4 regions of the Kitasatospora sp. NPDC059812 genome follow, and region 4 is predicted to be linked to each of the others. Evidence: riboswitches for the same ligand, from Rfam matches in the RefSeq annotation. Region 4 holds a riboswitch; each other region holds the start of a gene.
The links. A riboswitch is a leader RNA that binds a small molecule or an ion and turns the genes downstream of it on or off. The one in region 4 is predicted to bind cyclic di-AMP.

Region 1 (3,160 bases), on a different contig from region 4:
GGCCGCGCGCGCGCCCGCCCCCCCCCCCCCCCCGGGCCGGCCTGGGCGTGTCCCGCGCCCATGTCCACTGCTGCGGCGATCACCCGGTCGAGCGGTCACCCGACATGACCATCCCGGGCGGTCGATTCGCCCCGTAGCAGCGGTGGTTCCTCACCCGACGCATCCGGCACATCCGGTGCATCCGGTGCATCCGGTGCATCCGGCACTGGTCAGAGCGCGACGCCGTGGGCCCGCAGGTAGGCGACCGGGTTGATGTCCGAGCCGTACTCCGAGCCGTTGCGGATCTCGAAGTGCAGGTGCGGGCCGGTCACGTTGCCGGTCGCGCCGGAGAGGCCGATCTGCTGTCCGGCCTTGACGGCCTGACCGATCTTCACACCGATCGAGGAGAGGTGCGCGTACTCGGCGAAGTGGCCGTCGGCGAGCTTGATCTCGACCTCGTTGCCGTAGGCGCCGCCGTTGCCGGCCTTCACCACGACGCCGTTGCCGACGGCGCGCAGCGGGGTGCCGGTGGAGGCGACGAAGTCCTGGCCGGTGTGGTGGCCGGAGGCCCACATCGAGCCGGCCACGCCGTAGGCGGTGCCCAGCTTCGGGCTGGCCAGCGGGGCGACGAAGGCGGAGGCGGCGGCGACCGGCACGGCGGTGACCGCGGTGGTCGGCGCGGCGGTCTGCAGCTGGGTCTGGAGCTGGGCGGACGGCTTGGCCGCCTCGGTCCGGACCTCCAGCTGGGCCTGCGGCTTGGCGGCGGTGGTGGCCGGCGCGGCGTCCTGGGCGGACGGCTGGGCGGGCTTCGCCGGGGCAACGGGCTTGGCCGGGGCGGCCTGGCCGGCGATCACGAGCTGCTGACCGGGGAAGATCAGGTCCGGGTTGCCGCCGACGACCTCGCGGTTGTGGTCGTACAGCGCCTGCCAGCCGCCGTCGACGTGCTGGGCGTCGGCGATCCGGGACAGGGTGTCGCCGCTGACGACGCGGTAGCTCTCCTGCGACGGGGCCTGGGCCTGGTCGGCGGGAGCGGCGGCCGGGGCGGCGGTGACGGCGGCGGCCGGCGCGGGGTAGGCCTGGGCGCTCATCGCGGTGACGAGCGGCAGGGCGAAGGAGACACCGGTGACGGCGGTGGCGATCCCGATGCGGGCGGCGCGGGGCAGGGCGATACGACGAGCCTGTGCAGGCATGGAATTTTCCTCTCCGACGCCTGCGAGGTGAGCTGTCGGGTTCGGGCTGGAGTTGCCCGGCCGCACATGCGGCTTCACCCCTAGCCGGCCCTGGATCCGGGTACGCGAAAGCGTGCCGTTTCCGGTCCGGCGACTTACCTGTGGGTCCCCCGCTCCTGCCGTACAGAGTTCGGTGCGAGCCACCGGGCAGCGGCAGGATTCGGCGTTCCACCCGGTGGATCCGTCCGGACTGGCCGGGCGGTCGCTGAACTAAAACCCATCCGTTCGGGTGAAGCAATGTCGATCACTTGAACCGGCAACAACCCCCCGAGCTGCGGTGACCCTCCGAATGATCGGCTGCACCGTACGTGCACAATCCATTCACCCGGCGCCACTGATCCACGACGCTGCGCCGATTCCGCCACCGCTGCGCACCCACCCGCTCACGCACCGCGCACCCACCGACACACCCCCCGGTGACCCTTGTCACGTACGCCCCACGGGCGCAGGATCGGCCCGTGGCCACCTCCGAAGCAGGAACACTGCGCCTGGGCACCTCGCGGGGACGCTGGGTCCTCCTCGCGACGGTGCTCGGCTCCAGCATGGCGATGCTCGACGGCACCGTGGTGAACGTCGCGCTGCCCCGCATCGGCACCGATCTCGGCGCCTCCCTCGCGTCCCTGCAGTGGACGCTCAACGCCTATCTGCTCACCCTGGCCGGACTGATCCTGCTCGGCGGCGCGCTCGGCGACCGGTACGGCCGGCGCCGGGTCTTCCTGATCGGCGTGCTCTGGTTCGCCGCCGCCTCCGCGGCCTGCGCCGCCGCCCCCACCATCCACGTGCTGATCGCCGCCCGCGCCGTCCAGGGCATCGGCGGGGCGCTGCTCACCCCCGGTTCGCTCGCCATGCTGCAAGCCGTCTTCCACCCGGACGACCGCTCGGCGGCGGTCGGCCTGTGGTCGGGCCTCGGCGGGGTGTCGGCCGCGGTCGGCCCCTTCCTCGGCGGCTGGCTGGTGGACGGCCCCGGCTGGCGGTGGATCTTCCTGCTGAACCTGCCGCTCGCGGCCGCCGTGGTCGCGGTCACCTCCCGGTTCGTCCCCGAGAGCCGGAACGAGAGCGCCGTCGGCCGCTTCGACGTGCTCGGCGCGCTGCTCGCCGCGCTCGCCCTCGGCGCGATCACCTATGCGCTGACCGCCGCCGGAGAAGGCCTGTCCCCCGCGGTCTGGCTCACCGGCGTGATCGGCCTGCTGCTCGGCGCGGCCTTCATCGCGGTCGAGCGCCGCGCCGCCGAGCCGATGCTGCCGCTCGGCCTCTTCTCCTCCCGGCTGTTCACCGCCGTCAACCTGGTCACCCTCTGCGTCTACGCGGCGTTCAGCGGGGTGTTCTTCCTGCTGGTGGTGCAGTTGCAGATCGTCTCCGGCTTCTCCCCGCTGGTCTCCGGCCTCGCCCTGATCCCGATCACCGTGCTGATGCTGACCCTGTCGGCGCGCGCCGGGCGGCTGGGCAAGCGGATCGGCCCCCGGATCCCGCTCACCGTCGGTCCGCTGCTGTGCGCCGCCGGGGTGCTGCTGATGCTGCGCATCGGCCCCGGCTCCTCCTACTGGGCGGACGTGCTGCCCGCCGTCACGGTGCTGGGCTGCGGGATGACCCTGCTGGTCGCGCCGCTGACGGCGACGGTGCTGGCCGCCGTCGAGGTCCGGCACGCGGGCATCGCCAGCGGCGTCAACAACGCCGCCGCCCGCGCGGCCGGGCTGCTCGCGGTCGCCGCGCTGCCCTCGCTCGCCGGGCTGAGCGGCGACGCCTACCGGGTGCCGTCCGCCGTGGACTCCGCCTTCCGCACCGCGATGCTGATCTGCGCCGGACTGCTGGTCACCGGCGGGCTGACGGCCTTCGCCACCGTCCGCGGCAACGTGCTCGCGCCGGTGGACCGCCCGGTGGCCGAGCCGGACTGCGAGTGGGCCTGCGGCACCACCCCACCACTCGACCCGGGCCACGTCCACACGGACGAGGGC
Region 2 (3,160 bases), on a different contig from region 4:
GCCCCGACCCACCGGATACGGTCGACGCATGCCAGTGCAGCCCGACCCCGCCGCCCCGCAGCTCTTCACCTGGGAGTTCGCCACCGATCCGTACCCCGCCTACGCCTGGTTGCGCGAGCACGCCCCGGTGCACCGCACGACGCTGCCGAGCGGGGTGGAGGCCTGGTTGGTGACCCGCTACGCGGACGCGCGGCAGGCGCTGGCGGACAGCAGGCTGTCGAAGAACCCGGCGCACCACAGCGAGCAGGCGCACCGCACCGGGCGGGTGGGAATTCCGGGGGAGCGCCAGGCGGACTTGATGACGCATCTGCTGAACATCGACCCGCCGGACCACACCCGGCTGCGCCGGCTGGTGTCGAAGGCGTTCACGCCGCGCCGGGTGGCGGAGTTCGAGCCGCGGGTGCAGCAGCTCACGGACCGGCTGATCGACGGCTTCGCGCAGCGCGGTTCGGCGGACCTGATCCACGAGTTCGCGTTCCCGCTCCCCATCTACGCGATCTGCGACCTGCTGGGCGTGCCGGCCGAGGACCAGGACGACTTCCGGGACTGGGCCGGGATGATGATCCGGCACGGCGGCGGCCAACGCGGCGGCGTGGGGCGGGCGGTGAAGCGGATGCGGGCGTACCTGCTGGAGCTGATCCACCGCAAGCGGGCGGATCCGGGCGAGGACCTGATCTCGGGCCTGATCCGGGCGAGCGACCACGGCGAGCACCTGAACGAGAACGAGGCCGCCGCGATGGCGTTCATCCTCCTGTTCGCGGGGTTCGAGACGACCGTCAACCTGATCGGCAACGGCACGTACGCGCTGCTGCGCAACCCGGAGCAGCGCAGGCTGCTGCAGGAGTCGGTGGTGCGCGGCGAGACGGCGCTGCTGGACACCGGGATCGAGGAACTCCTGCGCTACGACGGGCCGGTGGAGATGGCGACGTGGCGCTTCGCGACGCGGCCGCTGTCGATCGGCGGGGTGGACATCCCGGTGGGCGATCCGGTGCTGGTGGTGCTGGCCGCGGCGGATCGCGATCCGGCCAGGTTCGCGGACGAGAACACCCTGGACCTGGCCCGCACGGACAATCCGCACCTGGGTTTCGGCCACGGGATCCACTACTGCATCGGCGCCCCGCTGGCCCGCCTGGAGGGGCGGAGCGCACTGACCACGCTGCTTTCCCGGCTGCCGGACCTGCGGCTCGCGGAAAGCCCGGAGAACCTGCGCTGGCGGGGCGGCCTGATCATGCGTGGCCTGCGGGAACTCCCGGTCGAATTCACACCGGAGGCCCGCTCTCCGCACGCGCCGGTCACGTCGGCCGACGCTCCGACACGCTGACGGCGCGTCTCCGGCGGCTCGTGGAGCCAGGTCTGAACCCGCATTAATCCGGACATACCGCCGCCGTTGGTAGGCGATTGACCACGCGCCGTAATTTGTGTGTGATATCGGTGATATGAGCTTGTTATTGGTCTGATGATCTGTCTACTCTCCCTGGAGTTCGCAGCTGCGGACCTCGTGCGCGGAACGCCGAATCCTGCCCGCCGCGTCACGGGAAACCGACCAGACCCTGGGCAGGGGCGGGGGAACCAGGTTTGTTGCCGTTCCCCAACGGCTTGGGGTGAAGCCGCCCGAGCGGAATCGTTTCCGCTTTCGGCGGCCGGGCCACCTCCCGGTCCGAACCCGACAGCTCACCTCGCAGGCGTGCGGAGAGGGACCTCGTCATGCTGTTCGTTGGAACTGGCCGCCACCGTCGTCGCACCCAGACCGAGAAGGCCATCGCCGTCGCCGGTGTGGCCGGCGTCGGACTCGCGATGCCGCTCCTCACCGCCACCGGCGCCTCCGCCGCCCCGGCCTCCACCTGGGACGCCGTCGCCCAGTGCGAGAGCGGCGGCAACTGGAGCATCAACACCGGCAACGGCTTCTCCGGCGGCCTGCAGTTCACGCCCAGCACCTGGAAGGCGTACGGCGGCACCTCCTACGCCCCGCAGGCCAACCAGGCCAGCAAGGCGCAGCAGATCTCGGTCGCCGAGAAGGTGCTGGCCTCGCAGGGCCCGGGCGCCTGGCCCGTCTGCTCCCAGAAGGCCGGTCTGAGCAAGGGCGGCGCCCCGGCCTCCGTGGACACCTCCACGGACGCCAAGCCCGCCAAGCAGTCCGCCGCCAAGCCGACCCAGCAGGCGCAGACCCCGAAGCCCGCCCAGCAGCCGGTCCAGCAGGCCGCCCCGAAGCCGGCCGCCCAGCAGCCCGTCCAGCAGGCCCCGCAGCAGACGCAGCCGCAGACCCAGGGCTTCTCCGGCAAGGCCGGCTGGGACGCCGACGCGAAGGTGTACTGGTACCAGAACAACGGCGCCTGGTACTGGACCAGCCACCAGAGCGTCTACCAGCAGTACGCGGGCCAGCCCGCCGCCCAGCCGCAGTACGCGCCCCGCGCCGCGCAGCCCGCACAGTCCGCCCCGGCCGCGCAGCCCGCCGCCGCGCAGGGCGGTCACGACTACACCGTCCGGGCCGGCGACACGCTGTCGACGATCGCCGCCGCCCAGGGCGTGTCCGGCGGCTGGCAGTCGGTGTACGACGGCAACCGCGGCACCGTCGGCGGCAACCCCAACCTGATCATGCCCGGCCAGGTGCTGCACCTCGGCTGAGCGGCCCGGGCCCTGAGCGGCCCGCGCCCTGCGGGCGAAGGGGGACGGGCGCCGTCCCCCTTCGCCCGCATTCCCCCGTATTCGCCCGCTTCGATCGGGCAAGCAGGTGAACTACTGGTGGGTAGCCGGGCCACACGCTGAGACGGGACCGAGGCCAGCGCGGCCCCGGGGGCCGGGGCGGTTAGGCTCTGGTCGTAACGACTCCGCAATCGTCCCGCCGGCAGCACCCAACGTCAGCCGGACCCTGCTTCCGCAAGGAGATGCCTCGTGCCGTCCATCGATGTCGTCGTAGCCCGTGAGATTCTCGACTCGCGTGGCAACCCCACGGTCGAGGTCGAGGTCGGCCTCGACGACGGCAGCACCGGTCGTGCCGCTGTCCCGTCGGGTGCCTCCACCGGCGCCTTCGAGGCGCTGGAGCTGCGCGACGGTGACAAGAACCGCTACTTCGGCAAGGGCGTGGAGAAGGCCGTCCTGGCCGTCATCGAGCAGATCGGCCCGGAGCTGGTCGGCTACGACGCCACCGAGCAGCGCCTGATCG
Region 3 (3,160 bases), on a different contig from region 4:
GTGCACGTGCGCCTGTCCGAGGCCGGTCTGGCACGCGCCGACCGGGCCCGGCTGTTCGCCATCGCGACCGCCGCGGACGGCGTCGTGCTGACCACCGTCGGCGGCGAGGAGGCCGCTGCCGCGGCCGGCATCACCGGTGTCCTGCTGGCGGCACGACTGGCCGTCCCGGTCGTGCCCGCCGCGCTCGACGTGCCGGGCTCGGTCGCCGCGGCCGTCAACCACCTCAAGGAGACCGGCTCCCAGCGCCCGGCGCTGGCCCCGCTGGTGATCGGGCCGGAGGCCGACTCCGAACTGCTCGCCACGGCCGCCGAGGAGACCGGCTGCCCGTCCGCGGCGCCGCTGGGCGCCTACCCGACGGTCGGCCAGCTGATCGCCGCCACCTACCTGGCCGCGCTGCCGGCACCCTCCCCCGAGGCCCTGGCGCAGGCCGAGGCCGAGGCGGCGGAGACCGCCGAGGGCGCGCACGCCGACCACTCCGGCCGGGGCGGTCACGCCGCCCACGCCGCTCGCACCGCCACCGAGGAGTCGGCCGGCCAGTAGCGGTCACCGCACGCGTGAAGGGCCCGGAACGTAGCCGTTCCGGGCCCTTCCTGCTTGTCCCGTAAGGGAGTTAAAGGGCGAATAGGTGCGATGTCCGTTCTATCCGCATTTGTTCGCCGTCGCTCGATCCATCCCCCGACGGCCACAGTGTGGACGCACCTCCTTCTCGGCGGGCGGCCCCCGGGGGACCCGACCCGCCGTCACCCGCCTCCTGAAGCACAGACAGTTGTGCACGCCCTTCGCGGCATTGCCGGAAATCGGCCATTTTCGATCATGGCGAGCGAGGGGAACGACCGTTCTCGCCAAACCGTGATGCGCGTCACAGGTGTTTGCAGTTTGAACTTAAGTCTGCTTAACGTGCTCCCCGTTCGTGGCCACACGAACCCAGTTCATCCGCGACGCCGAGTCCTGCCGTCGGATGTCCTGGCAGCGCGAAAACGCACCACGGCAGGAGCGGGGGACCCACAGGTAAGTCGCCCCGGACCGTTCCCCGGAACGATCCAGGGCTAGGGGTGAAGCCGCGCCCACAGCGCGGCCGGGCAACTCCAGCCCGAATCCGACAGCTCACCTCGCAGGCGTGGGAGAGGACTGCGTCTTCATGCTGCCCACCAACGGCACCCGTCTGTCCAGTCGTACCCGACGCGTGATCGCCGCCATCGGCGTCGCGGGCGTCGGCCTCACCATCCCCTGCCTCACCTCCGGCACCGCCTCCGCCGCCTCCGTCGCCACCTGGGACAAGGTCGCCCAGTGCGAGAGCACCGGCAACTGGAGCATCAACACCGGCAACGGCTTCTACGGCGGCCTGCAGTTCACCTCCAGCACCTGGGCCGCCTTCGGCGGCACCGCGTACGCCCCCCAGGCCAACCAGGCCACCAAGGACCAGCAGATCGCCGTCGCCGAGAAGGTCCTCGCCTCGCAGGGCCCCGGCGCCTGGCCGGTGTGCTCGGTCCAGGCCGGCCTGACCAAGGGCGGCGCCGCGGCTGCCGTCGACACCTCGGCCGGCTCGACCACCGGCTCGGCTGCCAGCTCGACCGCCACCAAGCCCGCCGCGAAGCCGGCCACCCCGGCCGCCAAGCCCGCGCAGAGCCAGGCCCCGGCCACCCCGGCCGCCAAGCCCGCGCAGAGCCAGGCCCCGGCCACCCCGGCCGCGAAGCCCGCCAAGCCGGCCGCACCGGCCCAGGACCAGGCACAGGCCCCCGCCGACTCCGCCAACGGCACCTCGGCGCAGAAGGGCCAGAACCAGGCCCAGAACAGCGCCCAGCCCCAGGGCGACGACTACACCGTCGCCTCCGGCGACTGGCTGTCCTCGATCGCCGACAAGCACAACCTCCAGGGCGGCTGGCAGCGGCTGTACGAGCTCAACCGCGGCACCCTGACCGAGGGTCCGGACACCATCTACCCGGGCCAGCGCCTCTCGTTCAAGGACGGCGGCCAGGCCCAGCAGTCGGCTCAGACCGACCAGTCCGGCTCGGACTTCACCTGGTTCGACCGCTCGCAGAAGTCCGGCCAGACCTCCAACGGCGCCGCCGTGAACGCCAAGCCGACCGCCCAGCCGCAGGCCCCGGCCCCGGCCCCGGCCGCCAAGCCGGCTTCCAAGCCGGCCGCCCAGGCGCAGACCCCCGCTCAGGCCCCGGCCGCCACCGGCAGCATGGCCGCCGCGGTCTCCTTCGCCCAGTCGAAGGTCGGCCAGGCGTACGTCTACGGCGGTACCGGCAACGGCGGTTGGGACTGCTCCGGCCTGACCCAGGCCGCGCTGCGCGCCGCGGGTGTCTCCGTCCCACGCGTCGCCGCCGACCAGGCCGCCGCCAGCACCCGCGTCTCGCTGGACAGCCTGCAGGCGGGCGACCTGCTGTTCTGGTCCAACAACGGCCAGAACTCCGGCGTCTACCACGTCGCGATCTACATCGGCGGCGGCCAGTACGTCGAGGCCGCCAACCCGAGCTCGGGCGTGCGCCTGCAGACCGTCGCCAACTGGGCGCCGGACTTCGCCGGCCGGGTCTGAGCACGACCCGCGGGTGACAGCTGACAACTGACGGCTGACAGATAACAGATTTCAGATAACAGATTTCATCATCTGTTATCTGTCAGTCGCCGCCCGCCCCGGCGGTCGCCCGGCGCCGCAGGAAGGCCGCCGGCAGGCCGCCGGGCAGGACCGCCCGAGGCCATGGTCAAAGCCCGCCCCCAGCGGGCATGCTGCTGCTCCGGCACCCGAGGAGGAGTCACCATGGCCCAGGTCACCGTCACACTCGACGCCAACCTCGCGATCGACGCGATGATGCTCTCCGGCACCAAGAACCCGCAGGACGCCGTCGAACTCGTCCTGCGCGACTACCTGGCCCGCGGCCGCCGCACCGAGACCCGCACCGGCGACGCCACCGACGGCCAACGGCTCACCGAGAGCCGCCCCACGGACCACGAGGGCTGACCCGGCACCCGGGCGGCACGCAACGGGCCCCGGAGAGCAACAGCTCTCCGGGGCCCGTCCGTTGACCGTCCTCAGCGCGCGCAGGCCCCCGTGGAGCCGCGCATGACCAGCTCCGGCTGGAACATGAACTCCCCGCGCTGGACCGCGTTCCCGCCGACCTCCTCCAGCAGCGCGTCCACCGCCGCGGTCGCCATC
Region 4 (3,160 bases):
CGGCGTGGATCGCCTCCGCGCCGTCGAGGCCGTACTCCCGCAGGACGGCGATGATCACCCCGACGAGCCGGCCGGCCGCGCGGGTGAGGTCGTCGTCCGGCTGCGGGGCCTGGGGGAGGGCGTTGTAGCGGTGCGGGTGCTCGGTGGCGTACGCGTGGTAGGCGCGCAGCACGGTGGCGACGGCGTCGTCCCCGCTGCGGCCGACGGCGGCCTCGGCGAGCCGGTCGGCGAGTTCCTCGGTGACCCGGACGGCGATGAGCCGCCGCAGTTCGGTGAGGCCGCCGCTGACGTGCTTGTACAGCGACGGGGTGGCGACCCCGGCCCGGGCGGCGACGGCGGCCAGGGTGAGGGCGTCGGCGCCCTGCTCGTCGATGAGGGCGAGGGCGTGGTCGACGACCTGCTCGGGGGTGAGTCCTACTCGGGGCATGGTGTGGGCTCTCCGTCGGTGGAAGGCGTACGTGGCGGGGCGGGGCGGCGCGTGGGGGCGGGGCTGACGTGGGCGGACGGGGTGGGCGGGGCTCAGGCGAGTTCGGCGAGGAAGGGCAGCAGGGCGCCGGCGGTGGCCTGCGGGTTGTCGGCCATCGGGTAGTGCCCGGATCCGTCGATCATGACCTTCCGCGCGTTGAGCGCGGCGGCCTGCCGGTCGGCGACGGCTTCCGGCTTGGGGAAGTCGGGGTCCTTGCTGCCCATGATGACGAGCGAGGGGCAGCGGACGGCCGCGGTCCAGCCGACGGGCGCGGAGTCCCCGCCGACGTGTCCGCGGGTGGCGGTCTTTCGGCCGGGGGTGCGCATGGCGGCGACGAGTCCGGCCACGTACGTGTCGAAGTCGGCGGGCTTGGCGCCCGGGTAGGCCAGCTTGCGGTGGTAGAGGCCCCAGAAGGCGGGCGAGTGGACGGTCAGGGCGCCCATGACGCGGAGGGCGCCGCGCATGAGGGCGCCGGGCGGGGGGTTCTCGACGAAGGCGTCGATCAGGGCGATGCCGGCGACCCGTTCCGGGGCGTCGCCGGCGGCCTTGACGACTGTCGCGCCGGTGTAGGAGTTGCCGACCAGGACGGCGCGGCCGATGCCGAGGTGGTCGAGCAGGGCGAGGACGTCGGTGGCGATGGCGGCGGGGGAGTAGTCGTCCCAGATGATCGAGGATTCGCCGAAGCCGCGCAGGTCCATGGTGATGACCCGGCGGCCGGCGGCGGCCAGCAGCGGGTGGAGGTGCCGGTAGGCGGCGCGGGTGTCGAGCATTCCGGGGAGCAGCACGACGGGGGTGCCGTCGCCCTGCCGGGTGTCGTCGTAGGCGAGGCGGCCGCCGGTGACGTCGAGGTACTGGGTGGTGGGGGCGCTGGTGGCGTTCATGGTGGGCCTCCGGGGGCTGCCGGTGCGGGCTTCGGCGTGCTGCCGATAGCCATAAAGCTAAGGCTAATAGCCTTAGCCGTCAAGCCTTCGCACCCTGTGGGGCGGGGGAGGTCAGTGGTGAGTGCCTGAATGAAGGGCCGTCCGTTGACGTCCGATCACGTGAGGTGGCGTCAATGGTGTTCAAGCGTGCCCAAGGGGCCCAAGGGGGACAAAACGCCCTTCGCGTCCCAGAGTGCCCCGCCTGTCTCCGGTCGTCCCGGGCGAACGGCTTGGAATCAGGGCCTCCTAGGATTAACGTTTGATAACGCAGCGCGGTCCTCAACGCCGTACCCAGACGGCACCGTGCGCCGTCGCCTAATCCCGCCGACCGGCCTCCGGGCAGGTCAGGGAGCCGGGGAACCACGTTCCTTGGGGTGAATCGGCGGGGCTTCGGCCCAGCCGTAGGAGACCTTCCTGCTCCGAACCCGTCAGCTAACCCGGTAGGCGCGAAGGAAGGAAAGGAGCGCGCCTCCGTGGCGTCGACGCACACCCCGGCACACCCGGCCGGCCTCGCAGCAGGTACCCGGCTCCTCGACCACCCCGGCCCGGACGGCCCCGAGTACGCGGGCCCGGACGCCGAGACCAACCGGCACCGGATGCCGCGTCAGGTCCGTGGGACCTCCCCGCTGCTCGGCGTCACCGCCGTCGCCGCGACCCTGGGCGCCACCGGCTTCGCCTCCGCCACCCCGGCCGCCGCCCCCGCCATCGAGACCCCGGACGAGACCCCGGTCGCCCTCTCCGCCGACCCCGGCCTCGCGCTCGCCGCCCGCATCCAGCTGCAGGCCGACAGCCAGCGCACCGCCGCCGAGGAGGACGCCCGCGTCCAGGCCGCGAAGGAGGCGGAGGCCAAGGCCGCCGCCAAGGAGGCCGAGGCCAAGCGGGCCGCCGAGGAGGCCGAGCGGGCCAAGGCCGCCGCCCTCACCCTGCCGGTGCGCGACTACCACCTCACCGCCCACTACGGCCAGAGCGCCCGCTACTGGGCCCACCTGCACACCGGCCTGGACTTCGCCGCCGACACCGGCACCCCCGTCTACGCGGTCGGCCAGGGCACCATCACCTCGGCCGGCTGGTCCGGCTCGTACGGCTACCGGATCGTCGAGACCCTGCCCGACGGCACCGAGATCTGGTACTGCCACCTCTCCTCGATCATCAAGGGCTCCGGCAAGGTCGGCTCCGGCCAGCAGATCGGCAAGGTCGGCGCCACCGGCAACGTCACCGGCGCGCACCTGCACGTGGAGGTCCGCCCCGGTGGCGGCGCCCCCGTCGACCCGGAGACCTGGTTCCAGCAGCGCGGCCTCAACCCCTGACGCACCCGCGAAGCCCCGGCCGCCGGAACCGAAAGGCACCGGCGGCCGGGGCTTCGCCGCGTCACTCCTGCGCCGGGTCCGCCGGGTCCGCCGGGTCCGCCGGGTCGGCCGGCCCCGCCGGGTGCGCGTCGGACTCTTCCTGCGCCGGCCCCGCCAGCTCCTCCAGGCGGGCGTCGAACTCCTCCTGCGCCAGCCCCGCCAGGTACGCGTCGATCTCCTCCTGCCCCGGCTCCGGCGCGAGGTCCGGGAACTCCTCCACCAGCAGTCGCGGCAGCCCGGGCACCGTCCACTCCCCGTACAGGTCGAGCGCGGCCTCCACCGCCGCCTCCTCGAACGCCCCGAAGTCCCCGGCCAGTTCGTCCGGCATCGGCCGCCCCAGCGCGGTCAGCTCGGTCAGGTTGCGGTAGCTGCGCCGCATCAGGCCCTGCTCCAGCAGCCGACGCGCGCCGTCGGTGGCCATGCCGACC

Region 1: linked by a shared signal. The riboswitch ahead of ACFV6D_RS31335 (peptidoglycan DD-metalloendopeptidase family protein) and the one ahead of ACFV6D_RS33520 (M23 family metallopeptidase) in region 4 are both predicted to bind cyclic di-AMP.
Region 2: linked by a shared signal. The riboswitch ahead of ACFV6D_RS36205 (transglycosylase family protein) and the one ahead of ACFV6D_RS33520 (M23 family metallopeptidase) in region 4 are both predicted to bind cyclic di-AMP.
Region 3: linked by a shared signal. The riboswitch ahead of ACFV6D_RS22920 (transglycosylase family protein) and the one ahead of ACFV6D_RS33520 (M23 family metallopeptidase) in region 4 are both predicted to bind cyclic di-AMP.

Annotation. Positions count from the first base shown of each region.
Region 1 is NZ_JBHWIO010000086.1:17,863-21,022, forward strand. Features, by position in the region: gene ACFV6D_RS31335 (peptidoglycan DD-metalloendopeptidase family protein) at 210-1,169, opposite strand; cyclic di-AMP (ydaO/yuaA leader) riboswitch at 1,172-1,354, opposite strand; gene ACFV6D_RS31340 (MFS transporter) at 1,667-3,160, shown strand, end outside.
Region 2 is NZ_JBHWIO010000124.1:9,303-12,462, forward strand. Features, by position in the region: gene ACFV6D_RS36200 (cytochrome P450) at 29-1,321, shown strand; cyclic di-AMP (ydaO/yuaA leader) riboswitch at 1,532-1,699, shown strand; gene ACFV6D_RS36205 (transglycosylase family protein) at 1,705-2,622, shown strand; gene eno (phosphopyruvate hydratase) at 2,890-3,160, shown strand, end outside.
Region 3 is NZ_JBHWIO010000047.1:58,073-61,232, reverse strand. Features, by position in the region: gene ACFV6D_RS22925 (hypothetical protein) at 1-540, shown strand, start outside; cyclic di-AMP (ydaO/yuaA leader) riboswitch at 971-1,131, shown strand; gene ACFV6D_RS22920 (transglycosylase family protein) at 1,118-2,542, shown strand; gene ACFV6D_RS22915 (hypothetical protein) at 2,765-2,965, shown strand; gene ACFV6D_RS22910 (LacI family DNA-binding transcriptional regulator) at 3,037-3,160, opposite strand, start outside.
Region 4 is NZ_JBHWIO010000100.1:22,233-25,392, reverse strand. Features, by position in the region: gene ACFV6D_RS33530 (TetR/AcrR family transcriptional regulator) at 1-427, opposite strand, end outside; gene ACFV6D_RS33525 (alpha/beta fold hydrolase) at 520-1,347, opposite strand; cyclic di-AMP (ydaO/yuaA leader) riboswitch at 1,689-1,847, shown strand; gene ACFV6D_RS33520 (M23 family metallopeptidase) at 1,860-2,693, shown strand; gene ACFV6D_RS33515 (hypothetical protein) at 2,755-3,160, opposite strand, start outside.